DNA from 3 places in the Streptomyces sp. NPDC025651 genome. Region 1 is predicted to be linked to each of the others. Evidence: predicted binding sites of a transcription regulator. Region 1 holds the regulator's gene; each other region holds the start of a gene.
The links. Region 1 encodes HrcA, which represses chaperone genes, less so after heat shock. Its sites were predicted from a motif close to TTNGCACTCNGNNNNNCNGAGTGCNAA; they were not measured.
Positions count from the first base shown of each region.

Region 2: the regulator HrcA is predicted to act here: its motif matches at 2,400-2,426, upstream of groES (co-chaperone GroES).
Region 3: the regulator HrcA is predicted to act here: its motif matches at 1,922-1,948, upstream of groL (chaperonin GroEL).

Region 1 covers NZ_JBVHLZ010000001.1:570,016-576,595, forward strand. Annotated here, with positions in the region: gene ACZ4D5_RS02425 (SpoIIE family protein phosphatase) at 1-136, shown strand, start outside; gene hemW (radical SAM family heme chaperone HemW) at 201-1,433, shown strand; gene ACZ4D5_RS02435 (DUF3097 domain-containing protein) at 1,493-2,317, opposite strand; gene ACZ4D5_RS02440 (MBL fold metallo-hydrolase) at 2,352-3,089, opposite strand; gene hrcA (heat-inducible transcriptional repressor HrcA) at 3,284-4,300, shown strand; gene dnaJ (molecular chaperone DnaJ) at 4,301-5,440, shown strand; gene ACZ4D5_RS02455 (nitronate monooxygenase) at 5,543-6,580, shown strand, end outside.
Region 2 covers NZ_JBVHLZ010000004.1:307,161-313,740, forward strand. Annotated here, with positions in the region: gene ACZ4D5_RS17805 (class I SAM-dependent methyltransferase) at 1-1,030, opposite strand, end outside; gene ACZ4D5_RS17810 (polysaccharide deacetylase family protein) at 1,113-2,039, shown strand; gene groES (co-chaperone GroES) at 2,572-2,880, shown strand; gene groL (chaperonin GroEL) at 3,008-4,630, shown strand; gene ACZ4D5_RS17825 (SDR family NAD(P)-dependent oxidoreductase) at 4,791-5,564, opposite strand; gene ACZ4D5_RS17830 (MOSC domain-containing protein) at 5,584-6,261, opposite strand; gene ACZ4D5_RS17835 (LysR family transcriptional regulator) at 6,341-6,580, shown strand, end outside.
Region 3 covers NZ_JBVHLZ010000012.1:99,815-106,394, reverse strand. Annotated here, with positions in the region: gene thrC (threonine synthase) at 1-732, shown strand, start outside; gene ACZ4D5_RS34760 (ubiquitin-like small modifier protein 1) at 846-1,121, shown strand; gene ACZ4D5_RS34755 (cold-shock protein) at 1,541-1,744, shown strand; gene groL (chaperonin GroEL) at 2,077-3,702, shown strand; gene ACZ4D5_RS34745 (ATP-binding protein) at 3,758-5,872, opposite strand; gene ACZ4D5_RS34740 (SpoIIE family protein phosphatase) at 6,115-6,580, shown strand, end outside.

The DNA.
Region 1 (6,580 bases):
GCTCGCCCGGGCCCTTGCCGGGTGTGCGGGGCTGGACGCGGGACTCGTCGCGGAGCGGATCCGGCGGCTTGTCCATGAGTTCTCGGAGCGGCCGCCGGACGACGATCTCGCGTTGCTGGTGTTGCAGGCGCGGTGAGGTGAGAGGGCTCGGGCCTCGGGCATGACGTCCGGGGTTGCCGCGGTGCGCGACAATCGAAGGCATGCCTTCCGCACTGCCCGATGGTGAGCCCATGCCCGAGGACGGGGCGCTGCCCGCGTCCGCCCTGGACGGCGCGGCCTCCCGCCCTCTCGGCTTCTACCTGCACGTTCCGTACTGCGCCACGCGCTGCGGATACTGCGACTTCAACACCTACACGGCGACCGAGCTGCGCGGCTCCGGCGGCGTGCTCGCCTCCCGCGACAACTACGCCGACACCCTGATCGACGAGGTGCGGCTCGCGCGGAAGGTCCTGGGCGACGACCCGCGGCCGGTGCGGACCGTCTTCGTCGGGGGCGGGACGCCCACACTGCTGGCCGCGAAGGATCTCGTACGGATGCTGGGTGCCGTACGGGACGAGTTCGGGCTCGCGGACGACGCGGAGATCACCACCGAGGCCAATCCGGAGTCGGTCGACGTCGACTACCTGGGTGAGCTGCGGGCCGGCGGGTTCAACCGGGTCTCCTTCGGCATGCAGAGCGCGAAGCAGCATGTCTTGAAGGTGCTTGACCGTACGCATACGCCGGGGCGTCCCGAGGCGTGCGTCGCCGAGGCGCGGGCCGCCGGGTTCGACCATGTGAACCTCGACCTGATCTACGGCACGCCCGGTGAGACCGACGAGGACTGGCGGGCCTCGCTCGACGCGGCGATCGGGGCCGGGCCCGACCACGTCAGCGCCTATGCGCTGATCGTGGAGGAGGGGACGCAGCTGGCGCGGCGGATCCGGCGCGGGGAGGTCCCCATGACCGACGACGACGTGCACGCGGACCGGTACCTCATCGCCGATGAGGTGCTCGGGGGCGCGGGGTTCGATTGGTACGAGGTGTCCAACTGGGCCACGTCCGAGGCGGGGCGGTGCCTGCACAACGAGCTGTACTGGCGCGGGGCCGACTGGTGGGGGGCCGGGCCGGGGGCGCACAGCCATGTGGGGGGCGTGCGGTGGTGGAACGTGAAGCATCCCGGGGCGTATGCGGGGGCGCTGGCGGGTGGGGGATCGCCGGGGGCCGGGCGTGAGGTGCTGTCCGCCGAGGACCGGCGGGTGGAGCGGATCCTGCTGGAGCTGCGGTTGCGGGAGGGGTGTCCGTTGTCGCTGCTGCGGGAGGCGGGGCTCGCGGCGGCCGCGCGGGCGCGGGGTGAGGGGCTGCTGGAGGCCGGGCCGTATGAGGAGGGGCGGGCGGTGCTGACGCTGCGGGGGCGGTTGCTGGCCGACGCGGTGGTCCGGGACCTGGTGGACTAGCGGGCCTCGGCGGGCTGGGGGCCTTGCCGGCCCCGGTGGTCAGGGGAGTGTGACGAATGTCAGGGGAGGGTGACGAAGTCGATCAGTTCTTCTACTCGGCCGAGGAGTTGGGGCTCCAGGTCCTTGTACGAGTGGACCGAGGCCAGGATGTGCTGCCAGGCCGCGCCCGTGTTCTCCGGCCAGCCCAGGGCCCTGCACACGCCCGTCTTCCAGTCCTGGCCCCGCGGGACCCGTGGCCAGGCGGCGATGCCCACCGAGGACGGCTTCACCGCCTCCCATACGTCGATGTAGGGGTGGCCGACCACCAGGGCGTGCGCGCTGGTGACCTCCGCGGCGATGCGGGACTCCTTGGAGCCGGGGACCAGGTGGTCGACCAGGACGCCCAGGCGCGCGTCGGGGCCCGGCGCGAACTCCGCGACGATCGCGGGGAGGTCGTCGATGCCCTCCAGGTACTCCACGACGACGCCTTCGATGCGCAGGTCGTCGCCCCAGACCCGCTCGACCAGCTCGGCGTCGTGGCGGCCCTCCACGTAGATGCGTCCGGCGCGGGCGACCCTGGCCCGCGCGCCGGGGACCGCCACCGAGCCGGACGCGGTGCGGGAGGGGCGGGAAGGGGGAGCGGGTGCCGTGGTGGCCGGGCGGACGAGTGTGATCGTGCGGCCCTCCAGGAGGAAGCCCCGCGGCTCCATCGGGAAGACGCGGTGCTTGCCGAAGCGGTCCTCCAGCGTCACCGTCGGGCCCTGCGCCGTCTTCTCGCAGCGGATCACCGCCCCGCAGAAACCGGTGCTCAGCTCCTCGACCACGAGGCCGGCGTCCGCCGCCACCTCGGGGACCGGCTTCGGCTTCTTCCAGGGCGGCGTGAGGTCGGCGGAGTACTGGCGCATTCCGCCGACCATAGGAAGAGCGGCGTTCGTTGTCCTACGACACGCCGAAACGGGACGCCAGTGTGGCGCGTTGCGCACGGACAAAGGCCGCATTTACCGTCGCGCCGTGCCCCGGCACGTACAGCGCGTCCTCGCCGCCCAGCTCCAGGAGCCGGTCCAGGGCCGCGGGCCACCGCTTCGGCACCGCGTCCGGGCCCGCCTGCGGTTCGCCCGACTCCTCGACCAGGTCGCCGCAGAAGACGATCTCCCGCCCTCCGTCGGTGCCGGGGACCAGGACCGCCAGGTCGTGGCCCGAGTGGCCGGGGCCGACGTTCGCCAGGAGCACCTGTGTCCCGCCGCCCAGGTCGAGCGTCCACTCCCCGCACACCAGATGGTGCGGGTGGACCAGGAGGTCGGCCGCCTCCGCCGCGGCGTCCGCGTCCACCCCGTGCCGCACCGCGTCCGCGCGCAGCTCGTCGCGGCCCTTGGCGAAGACCGTGTCGATGCCCACGGCGCCGTACACCTCCACGCCCGCGAAGGCCGCGGCCCCGAGGACGTGGTCGAAGTGCGGGTGCGTGAGCGCGAGGTGGGTGACCCGGCGGCCGCCGCCGAGGATCTGCCTGGCCCGGGTCCGCAGGGCCGCGCCCTCGGCCAGGCTCGAACCCGCCTCGATCATGAGGGCCGCGTCGTCACCGACGACCAGCCCGGCCGTGCAGTCCCAGACCGGCAGCCGGCACCGCCCCACGCGCGGTGCGAGTCGCTCCCAGCCCGCCGCTTCCCATGCCAGCGCCATGTCCATACGGTGACGCTAGCTCCTGCGGAACACGTCGGCATGACTGAGGAGGGTCCGGCCTTGCCCGGTGCGTACCTCACGGCCGTACACTGACCTTTTGGAAGGCTGGCACTCACCCGCGGTGAGTGCCAGGCCGGGGGCTCGGGGGTCCGGGGGCTCGGCGTGAACGACGGAGACAGCTGGAGGTGTGCGCGATGCTCAGTGAACGCAGGCTCGAGGTGCTGCGCGCCATCGTCCATGACTACGTGGGGACGGAGGAGCCCGTGGGCTCCAAGGCGCTCACCGAGCGGCACCGCCTCGGGGTCTCTCCGGCCACCGTCCGCAACGACATGGCGGCGCTGGAGGAGGAAGGGTTCATCGCCCAGCCCCACACCAGCGCGGGGCGCATCCCGACGGACAAGGGGTACCGCCTGTTCGTCGACAAGCTCGCCGGCGTCAAGCCGATGACCGCGCCCGAGCGCCGCGCCATCCAGAACTTCCTCGACGGCGCGGTGGATCTCGACGACGTCGTGGGGCGTACGGTCCGGTTGCTCGCGCAGCTCACGCGGCAGGTCGCCGTCGTGCAGTACCCCTCGCTGACCCGGTCGACGGTGCGGCACGTGGAGTTGCTCTCGCTGGCTCCCGCGCGCCTGATGCTCGTCCTCATCACGGACACCGGCCGGGTCGAGCAGCGCATGATCGACTGTCCCGCACCGTTCGGCGAGGCCTCGCTCGCCGACCTGCGGGCGCGGCTCAACAGCCGGGTCGCGGGCCGCCGCTTCGCGGACGTGCCGCAGCTGGTGCAGGACCTGCCCGAGGCCTTCGAGGCGGAGGACCGCGGCACCGTCGCGACCGTCCTCGCCACCCTCCTCGAGACACTCGTCGAGGAGACCGAGGAGCGGCTGATGATCGGCGGTACCGCCAATCTCACCCGCTTCGGACATGACTTTCCCCTCACCATCCGGCCCGTCCTCGAAGCCCTTGAGGAGCAGGTAGTGCTCCTCAAGTTGCTTGGGGAGGCTACGGATTCGGGCATGACCGTACGGATCGGTCACGAGAACGCCCATGAGGGCCTCAGCTCCACGTCCGTGGTCTCGGTCGGCTACGGTTCGGGCAGCGAGGCAGTCGCCAAACTAGGCGTGGTCGGACCGACCCGCATGGACTATCCGGGAACGATGGGAGCAGTACGCGCAGTGGCACGTTACGTCGGACAGATCCTGGCGGAGTCGTAAGTGGCCACGGACTACTACGCCGTACTCGGCGTGCGCCGCGACGCTTCCCAGGACGAAATCAAGAAGGCCTTCCGGAGGCTTGCGCGTGAGCTTCACCCGGATGTGAATCCGGATCCGAAGACTCAGGAGCGCTTCAAGGAGATCAACGCCGCGTACGAGGTGTTGTCGGACCCGCAGAAGAAGCAGGTCTACGACCTCGGCGGCGACCCCCTGTCCCAGGCGGGCGGCGGCCAGGGCGCGGGCGGCTTCGGCGCCGGTGGCTTCGGCAACTTCTCCGACATCATGGACGCGTTCTTCGGGACGGCGTCGCAGCGGGGGCCGCGGTCGCGCACGCGCCGGGGCCAGGACGCCATGATCCGTCTGGAGATCGACCTCGAAGAGGCCGCCTTCGGGACCACCAAGGACATCCAGGTCGACACGGCTGTCGTCTGTACGACCTGTAGTGGTGAAGGTGCCGCGCCCGGTACCTCCGCCCAGACCTGTGACATGTGCCGCGGTCGCGGTGAGGTGTCCCAGGTCACGCGGTCCTTCCTCGGCCAGGTCATGACCTCGCGGCCGTGCCCCCAGTGCCAGGGCTTCGGCACGGTCGTGCCGACGCCGTGCCCGGAGTGCGCCGGTGACGGCCGCATCCGGTCGCGCAGGACGCTGACCGTGAAGATCCCCGCCGGTGTCGACAACGGCACGCGGATCCAGCTCGCGGGCGAGGGCGAGGTCGGCCCCGGCGGCGGTCCCGCCGGCGACCTGTACGTGGAGATCCACGAGCTGCCGCACGAGGTCTTCCAGCGGCGCGGCGACGATCTGCACTGCACCGTCACCATCCCGATGACGGCGGCCGCGCTCGGCACGAAGGTGCCGCTGAAGACGCTCGACGGCATGGAGGAGGTCGACATCCGCCCGGGGACCCAGTCCGGGCAGTCGATCCCGCTGCACGGCCGCGGCGTCACGCATCTGCGGGGCGGCGGGCGCGGTGACCTCATCGTGCACGTCGAGGTCCTCACGCCGACGAAGCTCGACCCCGAGCAGGAGCGGGTGCTGCGGGAGCTGGCGAAGATGCGGGGCGAGGAGCGGCCCACGGGGCAGTTCCAGCCGGGGCAGCAGGGGCTGTTCTCGCGGCTCAAGGACGCGTTCAACGGACGCTGAGACCCGGTACCGCGGGGCACTCCCTCTTGGAGGGGGTGCCCCGCGTTCGTATACCGGAAGGGGCGATTCGGTCGGTGCGGGAGGACGTGGCACGATGCCGTCATGTCCTCCGCACTGACCGATCTCTGCCGCTGTCCGATCGTGCAGGCCCCCATGGCCGGCGGCGCCTCCGGCCCGCAGTTGGCCGCGGCCGTCTCCGAGGCCGGTGGGCTCGGGTTCCTCGCCGCCGGGTACAAGACCGCCGACGGGATGTACCAGGAGATCAAACAGTTGCGGGGGCTCACCTCGCGGCCCTTCGGCGTCAACCTCTTCATGCCGCAGCCCGACACCGCGGACGCGGCGGCCGTCGAGGTCTACCGCAGCCAGCTCGCCGGCGAGGCGACCTGGTACGAGACGGAGCTCGGCGACCCGGACAGCGGGCGCGACGACGGGTACGACGCCAAGCTCGCGATCCTGCTCGACGACCCCGTGCCGGTCGTCTCCTTCACCTTCGGGTGCCCCACCCGTGACGTCCTCGACGCCTTCGCGCGCGTCGGCACCCTCACCGTCGTCACCGTCACCTCGCCCGAGGAGGCGCAGACCGCCCAGTGGTGCGGGGCCGACGCCGTGTGCGTGCAGGGCGTCGAGGCGGGCGGGCACCAGGGGACCCACAAGGACAACCCCGAGGCCGACGGCGCCGGGATCGGGCTGCTCTCACTGATCACGCAGGTCCGTGAGACCGTGCAGATCCCGATCGTCGCCGCCGGCGGTCTGATGCGCGGCGCGCAGATCGCCGCCGTGCTCGCCGCGGGCGCCGACGCGGCCCAGCTCGGCACCGCCTTCCTCGTCACCCCCGAGTCGGGCGCCAACGCCCTGCACAAGCAGGCCATGACCAATCCGCTCTTCGTGCGGACCGAGCTGACCCGGGCCTTCTCCGGGCGCCCGGCGCGCGGCCTGGTCAACCGCTTCATGCGCGAGCACGGCCCGTACGCCCCCGCCGCCTACCCCCAGGTCCACCACCTCACCAGCGGGCTGCGCAAGGCCGCGGCGAAGGCAGGTGACGCGCAGGCCATGGCGCTCTGGGCCGGGCAGGGCCACCGGCTCGCCCGGGAGCTGCCCGCGGGGGAGCTCGTGGAGGTCCTCGTGGCCGAACTGGCCGAG
Region 2 (6,580 bases), on a different contig from region 1:
AGGGGAGTTGGTCGGTGATCTCGTACGCGGTCGCGTACGCGGTGTCGTGGCGCTCGTCGGAGGTGACGTACGCGATGGTCTCGTCGACCAGCCCGCCCGCCACCTCCTCGGCGACCCGGGCGACCAGGTGGGCGCGGATGACGGCGCCGTCGGGCTCGTACAGGTAACGCCCCACGGGCCGCACCTCGGGGTCGGGCGGCATCGCGTCGAGCGAGGTCCACAGGGTGGCGCCGCCGGGCAGGAGCGTCGCGCGGTGCGAGGAGGGCGCGTCCGTGCCGAACCACAGCACGGCCTCCTTCACGTCGCCGCCGTCCGAGATCCACTCGGCCTCCGCCTCGGCGGGGACCGCCTCGTGGGGAATGCCGGGGGCGATCTTCAGCGCGGCACGCGGGGCCTCGAGCGCCGCCGCGACCGCCCAGGACAGGGGCGGCGAGTAGGCCTCGGGGTCGAAGATCCGCCCGCGTCCGCCCCGGCGCGCCGGGTCCACGAACACCGCGTCGTACGCGGACGTGTCCACCTCGGTGACATCGGCCTCGCGGACCTCGATCAGCTCGGAGAGACCGAGCGCCTCGGCGTTGGCGCGGGCGACGGCGCAGGTCAGCGGAGAACGGTCGACGGCGAGCACGGAGATGCCGACCCGCGCGAGGGCGAGCGCGTCGCCGCCGATGCCGCAGCAGAGGTCGGCGACGGACCGCACGCCGGCGGTCTTGAACCGCTCGGCGCGGTAGGCGGCGACGGACGTGCGCGTCGCCTGCTCGACGCCGTTCGGCGTGAAGAACATCCGGGCCGCGTCCTCGGCACCGAACTTCGCCGCGGCCCGCTGCCGCAGCCGCGCCTGGGCCAGGGCGGCCGAGACCAGCGGCGCCGGGTGCTCGCGGCGCAGCCGGGTGGCGGCGGCGAGCTCCTGGGCGGGCTCGACGTCCCGCACCTCGTCGAGCAGGGCCCGGCCCTCCTCGGTGAGCAGGGCGGCGAAGGCGGCGAGGGGGTCGTCGAGGCTGCTCGGCGTGTTCGGGTCGTTCACCTGCCCCATTGTGGGCCAGTCGGTGGATGGTGCGCGGCCGGTGGCGGTGTCGGCCCCTCGAAGGGGCCTTGAGCTGCGAGGATCCGGCGCCATGCAACTAGTACGACAAAACGAGGAATCCGCCGGAAGGCGGAAGAACCGGACACGTACCGCGCTGGCGGTCCTGACCGTCGCCGCGATCGCGTCGGGCTGTGCCTCCGGGGGCGACTCCGATGCCGTGAAGCCCGCCCACGGCCAGCAGCCGCTCCAGGCCCCGCCCGCCCGCGCCCTGGACTCCTACGCCCAGAAGCTCGGCGCGGCCCAGGCCGCACGCGCCGCGGCCGCCAAGCGCTGGGGCCTGGCCAGGACACCGCTGGTCGCGCCGCCGGCGCCGAAGACCAAGCCGCGGATCACCACCCGCAAGGGCTTCGAGGTCAAGGGTCAGTCGAGCCTGCCGCCCGTCTTCACGACGATCCCGACCACGGAGAAGGTCGTCTTCCTGACCATCGACGACGGCGCCGAGAAGGACCCGGCGCTGCTGAAGATGATGAGCGACCTGAAGATCCCGTACACCGCGTTCCTCAGCGACTACCTGGTCAAGGAGGATTACGCCTACTTCAAGAAGATGCAGGACCGCGGCGTCTCCCTGAACAACCACACCCTCAACCACCGCTACATGCCCGCGCTTTCGTACGAGGCGCAGCGCCGCGAGATCTGCGGCATGCAGGACACCATCGAGAAGCGCTACGGCAAGCGGCCCGAGCTCTTCCGTCCGCCCTACGGCAACTACGACGTCGACACCCTGCGCGCCGCCAAGTCCTGCGGCGTCAAGGCGGTGCCGCTGTGGGCGTCGGAGGCCTTCGCGGACCACATGGAGTGGCGCGAGTGGGACCGGGACCTGCACCCCGGCGACATCATCCTCACGCACTTCCGGGGGCGCGAGGACTGGAAGGGCACCATGCCCGACATGGTCCGCCGGGTCATGAAGACGGTCACGGACAAGGGGTACGCGGTGGCCAGGCTGGAGGACTACCTGTGACCCCCCGGGCGTGGGCGCGCCGCCGCCTCCTCGCCGGGGCCCTGCTGTGCGGCGTCCTCGCGCCCACGCTCCTCACGGGCTGCGCGGAATCGGTGGACCCGATCGAGAGGCTGGGCAGAAAGGCGGCCCAGAAGATGCCGCAACGAAAGCCGCCGGGACAGGCTGGTCCCGGCTGTGGGCAGGCGTTCCGCACGGCGGAACGGGTGGGCACGGCCCCACCTGCCGGGCAAGGGGAAACGAGGCGGCCCCGTGCCGCGGGCAAGGAACCGCAGGCCCACAGAACACGTTGCCCAGGCAAGGCCACAGAGGCGCCGACCTCGCCAGGGGGCACCCCATCCCCGTAAAGCCCGACGCAGTCGATTGGCACTCCGCTTGACCGAGTGCTAATCCCCGTCCTAGTCTCGCTTCTGGCACTCACCACTGGAGAGTGCCAACAGCGACGGGCAGGTCCGGCACCCGCGACGACGGATCCACCTGGTCGCCACACTCAGACTCTTAACCCCGTGAGATCTCCGAAGGGGGAGACCGGATCGTGACGACCGCCAGCTCCAAGGTTGCCATCAAGCCGCTCGAGGACCGCATTGTGGTCCAGCCGCTCGACGCCGAGCAGACCACGGCCTCCGGCCTGGTCATTCCGGACACCGCGAAGGAGAAGCCCCAGGAGGGCGCCGTCCTCGCCGTGGGCCCGGGCCGCTTCGAGAACGGCGAGCGCCTGCCGCTCGACGTCAAGGTCGGCGATGTCGTGCTGTACAGCAAGTACGGCGGCACCGAGGTGAAGTACAACGGCGACGAGTACCTCGTCCTCTCGGCTCGCGACGTGCTCGCGATCGTCGAGAAGTAATTCACCGCTTCACCTGCTTCACCAGCAGATTTGCTTTTGAGCTGCGCCCCTGGTCACCCCGCTGATTGCCGGGCGGCGAGGGGCGCGGTTCGTTCACCCGAGTTTTCGAGAGGGCTGAATCGCTCCCATGGCGAAGATCCTGAAGTTCGACGAGGACGCCCGTCGCGCCCTTGAGCGCGGCGTCAACAAGCTTGCCGACACGGTCAAGGTGACGATCGGCCCCCGCGGCCGCAACGTCGTCATCGACAAGAAGTTCGGTGCCCCGACCATCACCAACGACGGCGTCACCATCGCCCGTGAGGTCGAGGTCGAGGACCCGTACGAGAACCTCGGCGCCCAGCTGGTGAAGGAGGTGGCGACCAAGACCAACGACATCGCTGGTGACGGCACCACCACCGCCACCGTGCTCGCCCAGGCCCTGGTCAAGGAAGGCCTGCGCAACGTCGCCGCGGGCGCCTCCCCGGCCGCCCTGAAGAAGGGCATCGACGCCGCCGTCGCGGCCGTCTCCGAGGAGCTCCTCGCCACCGCCCGTCCGATCGACGACAAGGCCGACATCGCGGCCGTCGCCGGTCTGTCGGCCCAGGACCCGCAGGTCGGCGAGCTCATCGCCGAGGCGATGGACAAGGTCGGCAAGGACGGTGTCATCACCGTCGAGGAGTCCAACACCTTCGGCCTGGAGCTCGACTTCACCGAGGGCATGGCCTTCGACAAGGGTTACCTGTCCCCGTACATGGTGTCCGACCAGGAGCGTATGGAGGCCGTCCTCGACGACCCGTACATCCTGATCCACCAGGGCAAGATCTCCTCCATCCAGGACCTCCTGCCGCTGCTCGAGAAGGTCATCCAGGCCAACGCCTCGAAGCCGCTCCTGATCATCGCCGAGGACGTCGAGGGCGAGGCCCTGTCGACCCTGGTCGTGAACAAGATCCGCGGCACCTTCAACGCCGTCGCGGTGAAGGCCCCCGGCTTCGGCGACCGCCGCAAGGCCATGCTCGGTGACATCGCCACCCTCACCGGCGGCACCGTCATCGCCGAAGAGGTCGGCCTCAAGCTCGACCAGGTCGGCCTGGACGTGCTCGGCACCGCCCGCCGCGTCACCATCACCAAGGACGACACGACGATCGTCGACGGCGGCGGCAACGCCGGTGACGTCGAGGGCCGCGTCGCCCAGATCAAGGCCGAGATCGACGCCACGGACTCCGACTGGGACCGTGAGAAGCTCCAGGAGCGCCTCGCGAAGCTGGCCGGCGGCGTGTGCGTGATCAAGGTCGGCGCCGCCACCGAGGTGGAGCTGAAGGAGAAGAAGCACCGTCTGGAGGACGCCATCTCCGCGACCCGCGCCGCGGTCGAGGAGGGCATCGTCTCCGGTGGTGGCTCCGCTCTGGTGCACGCCGTCAAGGTCCTCGAGGGCAACCTCGGCAAGGACGGCGACGAGGCCACCGGTGTCGCGGTCGTCCGCCGCGCCGCCGTCGAGCCGCTGCGCTGGATCGCCGAGAACGCCGGCCTCGAGGGCTACGTCATCACCTCGAAGGTCGCCGAGCTCGACAAGGGCTTCGGCTTCAACGCCGCCACCGGTGAGTACGGCGACCTGGTCAAGGCCGGCGTCATCGACCCGGTCAAGGTCACGCGCTCCGCGCTGGAGAACGCCGCGTCCATCGCCTCCCTGCTCCTCACGACCGAGACCCTGGTCGTCGAGAAGCCGGCGGAGGAGGAGGCCGAGGCCGGTCACGGCCACGGTCACTCGCACTGACCTGAGCCTGTGACCGAGGTCCGGTTTTCCCTCACGGGGGAAAACCGGACCTCGGTGTTTTCGGGCGCCCCGAAGGGGCGCGGGGAACTGCGCGAGGGACGGACCACGACCCGCAGCCGGCGACCGACGGGCCTCGGCAGACGCAGTCCCGCTCCGGAAGCTACTGCGGGCCGTACTTGCGGCCCGTGCGAGACGTGACACCGCCCAGCAGCCCCCGCGGGGTCAGCTTCACCACGCCCATCAGGGCCTTGTACCTCGGGTCGGGGATCGACAGGGTCTTGCCGCGGGACAGGTCGGTCAGTGCCGCCGCGACCAGCTTGTCCGCCTCGAGCCACATCCAGCCGGGGATGTTGGACGTGCCCATCCCGGCCCGCTGGTGGAACTCCGTGCGGACGAAGCCGGGGCACAGCGCCATCATCCGCACCCCGGACCCCGCCAGGTCCTTCGCCGCGCCCTGGGTGAACTGCACGATCCAGGCCTTCGACGCGCCGTACGTCCCGCGCGGCACGAACGCCGCCACCGACGCGACGTTCACGACGCCGCCGCGGCCGCGCTCCCGCATCGACTCCGCGGCGGCCGACGTCAGCCGGAGCACCGCCTCGCAGTGCACCTTGAGCATGGTCAGCTCGTCGCTGAGCGAGACCTCCAGATAACGGCCCTTGTTGCCGAATCCGGCGTTGTTGATCAGCAGGTCGACCGGGTCCCTGCGGTGCGAGAGGCGCTTCTCGACGGACTCGATGCCCTCGTCCGTCGAGAGGTCCGCGGTCAGCACCTCCGCCTCGATGCCGTGCCGGTCGTGCAGTTCGGTCGCCTGCTCGTGCAGTCGCTCGGTGTCGCGCGCCACCAGAACGAGGTTGTGCCCGTCACCGGCGAGGCGCCGCGCGAAGGCGGCGCCGATGCCGGCGGTTGATCCCGTAATCAGAGCCGTAGTCATGGACCAAGGCTAGTGAGATCTAGTGACCGCTGTGTTGCGCGTACTTCGCGAGGTAGGTGTGCGCCCGCTCGGTCGCCTCGGGGTGCAGCGCGTCGCCCGCCTCGAGCAGCCGCGGCAGCAGCTCCTGCTCCGTCGTGACGGCCCGGAAGTAGAGGGAGACGGTGATCTCGTGCTCCGGCCTGTGCACGATCTCGACGGTGTCACCGGCCTGGATCTCACCGGGCTCGATCACCCGCAGATAGGCGCCCGGCGCACCCTGCCGCGTGAACCGCTTCATCCACCCCTTCTCGTCGAGGTGCTCCTGGAACGTGCGGCAGGGGATGCGCGAGCTCGTCACTTCGAGCAGCAGGTCCGGGCCGACCCGCCAGCGCTCGCCGATCTTCGCGCCGCTCACGTCGACACCGGACGTCGTGAGGTTCTCGCCGAACACGCCGTGGCACAGCGGCCGTTCAAGGGCGCGCTCCCAGGCGTCGAGGTCTTCACGGGCGTACGCGTACACGGCCTGGTCGTCGCCGCCGTGCCGTCGGCGGTCGCAGATCTCGTCGCCGGCGAGGCCGCTTCCGCCGACGCCCTTGGCGCCGGGCGCGGTCACCCTGACCGGTCCCTGCGCGGGTTGCTTGTCGATGGCGGTGCCGGTGGGTGCGTCGGTGTACTCGACGGCCTTGGGTCGGCCCAGATTTACCGAGAGAAGCTCCATGGAGGCAGGCTAGGCGGAAGATCTCAAAGGTGCGATGCGATATTTCGCGCCATGCCCAAGCGTCGCTTATGCTCGAATCATGATCGAGGCCCGTCATCTCCGTGTCCTGCGCGCCGTGGCAGCCACCGGCTCCTTCTCGGCCGCGGCCCGCGAGCTCGGCTGCACCCAGCCCGCGGTCAGCCAGCAGATGAAGGCCCTCGAAGCCTCGACCGGCACACCGCTCCTGATCCGCACCGGCCGTGAGATGCGCCTGACGCAGGCGGGCGAGGCCCTGGTCCGGCACGCCGCGGGCATCCTCGCCGGGCTCACCGCCGCGGAG
Region 3 (6,580 bases), on a different contig from region 1:
GTCTACGGCGGCGAGCTCGTCGGCATCGAGGGCAACTACGACGACGTGAACCGCTTCTGCTCCGAGCTCATCGGCGACCCGCTGGGCGAGGGCTGGGGCTTCGTGAACGTGAACCTGCGGCCGTACTACGGCGAGGGCTCCAAGACCCTCGCGTACGAGATCTGCGAGCAGCTGGGGTGGGTCCTGCCGGATCAGCTCGTGATCCCCATCGCCTCCGGCTCGCAGCTCACGAAGATCGACAAGGGGCTGAAGGAGCTGATCGCGCTCGGCCTCGTCGAGGACAAGCCGTACAAGATCTTCGGTGCGCAGGCGGAGGGCTGCTCGCCGGTGTCGGCCGCGTTCAAGGCGGGGCACGATGTCGTGCGCCCGCAGAAGCCGAACACCATCGCCAAGTCGCTGGCGATCGGCAACCCTGCCGACGGGCCGTACGTCCTCGACATCGCGCGTCGCACGGGTGGTGCGGTGGAGGACGTGAACGACGAGCAGGTCGTCGATGCCATCAAGCTTCTCGCGCGGACCGAGGGGATCTTCGCGGAGACCGCGGGCGGTGTGACGGTGGGCGTCACGAAGAAGCTGGTCGAGGCGGGGCTGATCGACCCGTCCCTCACGACGGTCGTGCTGAACACCGGGGACGGCCTGAAGACGCTGGACGCCGTCGCCGAGACTTCGCAGGCCACCGCCACGATCAAGCCCAGCCTTGAGGCGTTCCGCTCCGCGGGGCTGGCCGGCTAGGCGCCGCAGGGCCTGATCGCCGTTGCCGACGTGCGGTCGTGGTCCGTCCTCGCGCAGTTCCCCGCGCCCCTTCCAGGGGCACACTCCCGCCCCGTACTTCAGAGGTGAACCCCATGAGCGTCAACGTCCGTATCCCCACCATCCTCCGCACCTACACCGGCGGTCAGGCCGAGGTCGTCGCCGAGGGGGCCACCCTCGGGGAGGTCATCGCCGACCTGGAGAAGAACCACACCGGCATCGCCGCCCGCGTCCTGGACGACCAGGGCAAGCTGCGCCGCTTCGTGAACGTGTACGTGAACGACGACGACGTCCGCTTCGAGCAGGGCCTGGAGACCGCGACGCCGGACGGCGCGGGCGTCTCGATCATTCCCGCCGTCGCCGGCGGCTGATGTTTTCGCAAGTACCCTGCGTTATCTGAATTGCCCCCTCCGCGAGAGAAACGGAGGGGGCAATTCTGCATGGTTGAGCGCGGTACAGTTGGGAAGCGTGCTTCGCCGTTAGTGCCGAGCGCATATATGAAGTCGGCCCTGAGTCGACAAGAAGTAGCCAAACAGAGCTGCCCATTTGAGCCTTATGCGGCATTTGCCTGGCCCGACTTGCCCTGAATTCCGGCAGAATCTCCGCATTTTCCCGATCGGTCGTGCCCAGAATTCTCGTCCGATTGACCTGTTGCAGACGGCAGTTGGACAGATACATTCAGCGGCGGTCGACGCGTTCCGGCGCACACCCCCAACCAATGGGGGGTGAGGTCTGACCCGGGTCCGCGAAGTGCGGTCCTGTGCAAGGGCCAGTAATAGGGGAGTTAGGCATGGCTCAGGGCACCGTCAAGTGGTTCAACGCGGAGAAGGGGTACGGCTTCATCGCGGTCGACGGTGGTGCGGATGTTTTCGTCCACTACAGCGCGATCCAGATGGACGGCTACCGCACCCTGGAAGAAGGTCAGCGAGTCGAGTTCGAGATCTCGCAGGGCCAGAAGGGTCCGCAGGCGGACATGGTCAAGCTCGCCGTCTAGCTCGGCGCGATCGGCCACCGACGCAAGCATCGCGAGGGGCCCGTATCCCATCAGGGGTACGGGCCCCTCGTGTGCGCTGGTCGTGTGTGCCGGGGCGCCTCGGCGGGCAGCCCTGAGGCTGTCCTGGATCCGTGAGAGGCGCTTGCACTCGCAGGGGTCGAGTGCTAATCATTGGGCTTAGCACTCTCCGAGTGAGAGTGACAGAACTTGGATCGGGTCGGTGAGGTCCGCAGGCCGGGTGGGGCAAGGAACCACAAGGCACGCAGGCCGTCCGTCGCGGGCACCAGCACGGTCCGTTTGCTTTTCCACCCCGTCCGGGAGGACCACTTCACATGGCCAAGATCATCGCGTTCGACGAGGAGGCACGGCGCGGCCTCGAGCGCGGCATGAACCAGCTCGCCGACGCCGTCAAGGTGACCCTGGGCCCCAAGGGTCGCAACGTCGTCCTCGAGAAGAAGTGGGGCGCCCCCACGATCACCAACGACGGTGTCTCCATCGCCAAGGAGATCGAGCTCGAGGACCCGTACGAGAAGATCGGCGCCGAGCTGGTCAAGGAGGTCGCGAAGAAGACGGACGACGTCGCCGGTGACGGCACGACGACCGCGACCGTCCTGGCCCAGGCCCTGGTGCGCGAGGGTCTGCGCAACGTGGCCGCCGGTGCCAACCCGATGGCTCTGAAGCGCGGCATCGAGAAGGCCGTCGAGGCCGTCTCGGGCGCCCTGCTCGAGCAGGCGAAGGATGTCGAGACCAAGGAGCAGATCGCTTCGACGGCCTCCATCTCCGCCGCCGACACCCAGATCGGCGAGCTCATCGCCGAGGCCATGGACAAGGTCGGCAAGGAAGGCGTCATCACCGTCGAGGAGTCGCAGACCTTCGGTCTGGAGCTCGAGCTCACCGAGGGCATGCGCTTCGACAAGGGCTACATCTCGGCGTACTTCGCGACCGACATGGAGCGCATGGAGGCGGCCCTGGATGACCCGTACATCCTGATCGTCAACTCCAAGATCTCCAACGTGAAGGACCTCCTTCCGCTGCTGGAGAAGGTCATGCAGTCGGGCAAGCCGCTGCTGATCATCGCGGAGGACGTCGAGGGCGAGGCGCTGTCCACGCTCGTCGTCAACAAGATCCGTGGCACCTTCAAGTCCGTCGCCGTCAAGGCCCCGGGCTTCGGTGACCGCCGCAAGGCCATGCTCGGCGACATCGCCATCCTCACCGGTGGCACCGTCATCTCCGAGGAGGTCGGCCTCAAGCTGGAGAACGCCGGTCTCGACCTGCTCGGCCGCGCCCGCAAGGTCGTCATCACCAAGGACGAGACCACGATCGTGGACGGCGCTGGCGACAGCGACCAGGTCCAGGGCCGTGTGAACCAGATCCGCGCCGAGATCGAGAACTCGGACAGCGACTACGACCGCGAGAAGCTGCAGGAGCGCCTGGCGAAGCTCGCCGGCGGTGTTGCGGTCATCAAGGCCGGTGCCGCGACCGAGGTCGAGCTCAAGGAGCGCAAGCACCGCATCGAGGACGCCGTTCGCAACGCGAAGGCGGCCGTCGAGGAGGGCATCGTCGCCGGTGGTGGCGTGGCCCTGCTGCAGGCCTCCCAGGTGTTCGAGAAGCTGGAGCTGGACGGCGACGAGGCCACCGGTGCCGCCGCTGTGAAGCTGGCCCTTGAGGCCCCGCTGAAGCAGATCGCCGTCAACGCCGGCCTGGAGGGCGGTGTCGTCGTCGAGAAGGTGCGCAACCTGACCGTCGGCCACGGCCTGAACGCCGCCTCCGGTGAGTACGTCGACATGATCGCCGAGGGCATCCTCGACCCGGCGAAGGTGACCCGCTCTGCCCTGCAGAACGCCGCCTCCATCGCCGCGCTGTTCCTCACCACCGAGGCCGTCATCGCCGACAAGCCGGAGAAGGCCGCCGCCGGCGCCGCTCCGGGCGGCATGCCGGGCGGTGACATGGACTTCTGATCCCTCGCGGATCGGCGGTTCATCGCTTCACGCGAACCGAGGGCGGCACCCCTGCTCAGGCAGGGGTGCCGCCCTCGGGCGTTGCGCGGGGCCCTTCTTCCAGGGCGTGGGCGATGCCGTCGTCGTAGTCGCTCTCCATGCCCTTTCGGTAGGCGGCTTCGTACGCCGCGCCACCGATGGCGTCGCGGATCCGGCGCTCGCAGGCCCGGCGGGCCGCGACGAGTTCCGGAGCGCCGAACTGCGCGCGGCCGGTGAAGCGCCAGAGGGTGTCGGCGACGCCGAGCAGCAGCGCGGCCTGCTCCGGGTCGTGCTCGGCCACGGCCGGAGCCATCGCGTCAAGGATCATCGCCGCCCCGAGGGCGTCGTGCAGCAGCCACTTGACGGCAAGGGCCTTACGGGCGTGGCGGACGGCCGTGGCCGGATCCCCGCTGCCCAGCGCGGCAAGCGACAGGCAGTAGAGGGCATAACCACGCGACCACAGCTCGCCGCGCTGCTCGCACTGCTCGCGCAGGGCGTCGGCGGCCACGGTGGCCAGGGCGAACTCGCCCTTGTGGAAGCGGCTGAACGCGACGCCGCCCATCGCGAGGAACCTGACGGCGTAGGCGCCGCGGTCCGGGGGGTCCAGTGCCTCGGCGAAGGGAGCCAGCGCCTGTTCCACCTGGCCGGAGAGCGCCAGTCGCGCCCCCGTGCCGCAGCGCGCCGCGGCGATCGTCGCCGGGTCGCCGATCTTCTCCGCCATCGGCGTGCTGACGGCTTCGAACGCCGCTGCGGCTTCGAAGTCGCCCTGCATGGAGGCCAGGAGGTTGCCGGCCCACAGCGCGCGGAACCACTCCGGTCCCGGCCCGGTGTCCGGCTCCCTGGCGAGGGCCTGGTCCAGGTAGTGGCGGCCCTCGCGCTGGAAACCGCAGCAGCACCAGAAGAACCACAGGCTGCCCGCCATCTCCAGCGCGAGGCGCGGGTCCGGGTCGGTGAGACACGCGTCGAGCGCCGTACGCAGATTGCCGTGCTCCGCCGTGGTGCGCCGGTACCAGTCCAGTTGCCGGGGCCCCGACCACTCCTGGTAGCCCAGGCGGGCCAGCCAGCGGTAGTAGTCCCGGTGCCGCTCCGAAAGGCGCTGTTCCTCGCCGAGTTCGCGCAGCCACTCCTCGCCGTACTCACGGACGGTGTCGAGCATCGAGTACCGCGGGCCGCGCGGGGTCGTCGTCGACCGCAGGAGGGACTTGTCCACCAGCGAGGACAGCAGCCCTCCGATCCGGTCGCTGTCCAGCGGGCCTCCGGCGCACACCAGCTCGGCCGCCTCCTGCTCGAAGCCGTCGGCGAAGACGGAGAGGCGGGCCCAGGCCAACCGCTCTTCCGGGGTGCAGAGTTGGTGGCTCCAGCCGATGGTGGTGCGCAGGGCCTGGTGCCGGGGCTCGCCCTCGTCGTGCCAGGTGGGTGGGGCGGTGAGCGTCTCGAAGCGGGCGTCCAGGCGCTGTTGGAGCAGGCCCAGGCCCATCTCTTGCAATCGAGCGGTGGCCAGTTCGATGGCGAGGGGGATGCCGTCGAGGCGAGCGCAGATCTCCGCTACCGCCTCGCCGTCCTTCTCCGCGAGGACCGCGCCGGGCGCGGCTTCCTCGGCGCGATCCATGAACAGCCGCACCGCGTCCGGCAGTTCTGGTCCCGGGCAGTCGACGGGCAGCGGGGGCACGGGCACGACGTCCTCGCCCGCGAGGCCCAGCGGGCGGCGGCTGGTCGCAAGGACGCGTACTCCCGGGGCGGCGGCCAGCAGTGTTCGTACGAAGTCGGCGCAGTCGGCGGCCAGATGCTCGCAGCAGTCCAGGATCAGCAGCAGTTCCTTGTCGGCCAGCCAGTCGGCCACCACCTCGATCGCGGGCCGGGTGGTCTGGTCGGTGAGGCGCAGGGCCTCGTACAGGGCGAGTGCCATCAGGGCCGGCTCGCTCAGCTGGGAGAGGCCGACCAGCCACACCCCGTCGGGGAAGCCGCCCCGTAGTTCGGCCCCGGCGCGCTGGGCGAGGCGCGTCTTACCCACTCCACCCACGCCGGTCAGCGTCACGAGGCGGGCATCGGCCACCGCCGCCGCGACGGCCCGCAGTTCGGCCCCGCGCCCGACGAAGCTCGTTGTCTCGGGTGACAGGTTTCCCGTCTGTCGGGCCTGCCCGGACTCCTGCATGGTGGGGTTCCCCTCCGGTCCCTGGGACCACTCCGACCGTGGCCCCCGCCGCCCGAGTCTGCTCGTCGGCCCGGACCCTGGCTCATGGATGCCAGGAGGTGTCCATTTCCTTGGGCAGGACGATCGCTTCGTCACATCTCGGCGCCAGCACCGGTCATCCACCGCCTACTCCGATCACTCCCCCTGGGCAGGGGCACGGTGGCCATGGTGTCCGTCTGCCGTCACGGAGCGTAAGCGTGGGGATGGGGTGGTGCCCTGTCCGTCGGCAGGTCGTGCCGGGAGGCGGTCATGAGGAGGTGGCGCGGGCGTCGCAGAGCGCGCTGCTGCGGCCGTTGGCGGTCGAGGTCGGCGGGATCGAGGTGTGCACCCGGCACCACAGCCCGGTGCGGAGGGCCTCGGCCTGCGGGGACCTGTACGACGTCGTACACACCCCGTACGGGCCGCGGCTGTTCGTCGGGGGCGTCCGCGAGCATGGCCTCGCGGCGCTGCGGACCGCCGCGGTGGCCATGCGGGCCTTCCTGCAGCCGGGGGAGCGCCTCCTGTTCTACTCCGACGGCCTGAGCGAGGCCCACGGCGCCGACGGCGCGGTCTTCCCTCTTCTCCCGCGCGTGGCCGAGGCGCCGGCCGAGCCCGCTGACTGCGACGCGCTCGACGCTCTGTACGCCATGGTGATCGCGCACACCGGCCGCCCGCTCACGGACGACGTGG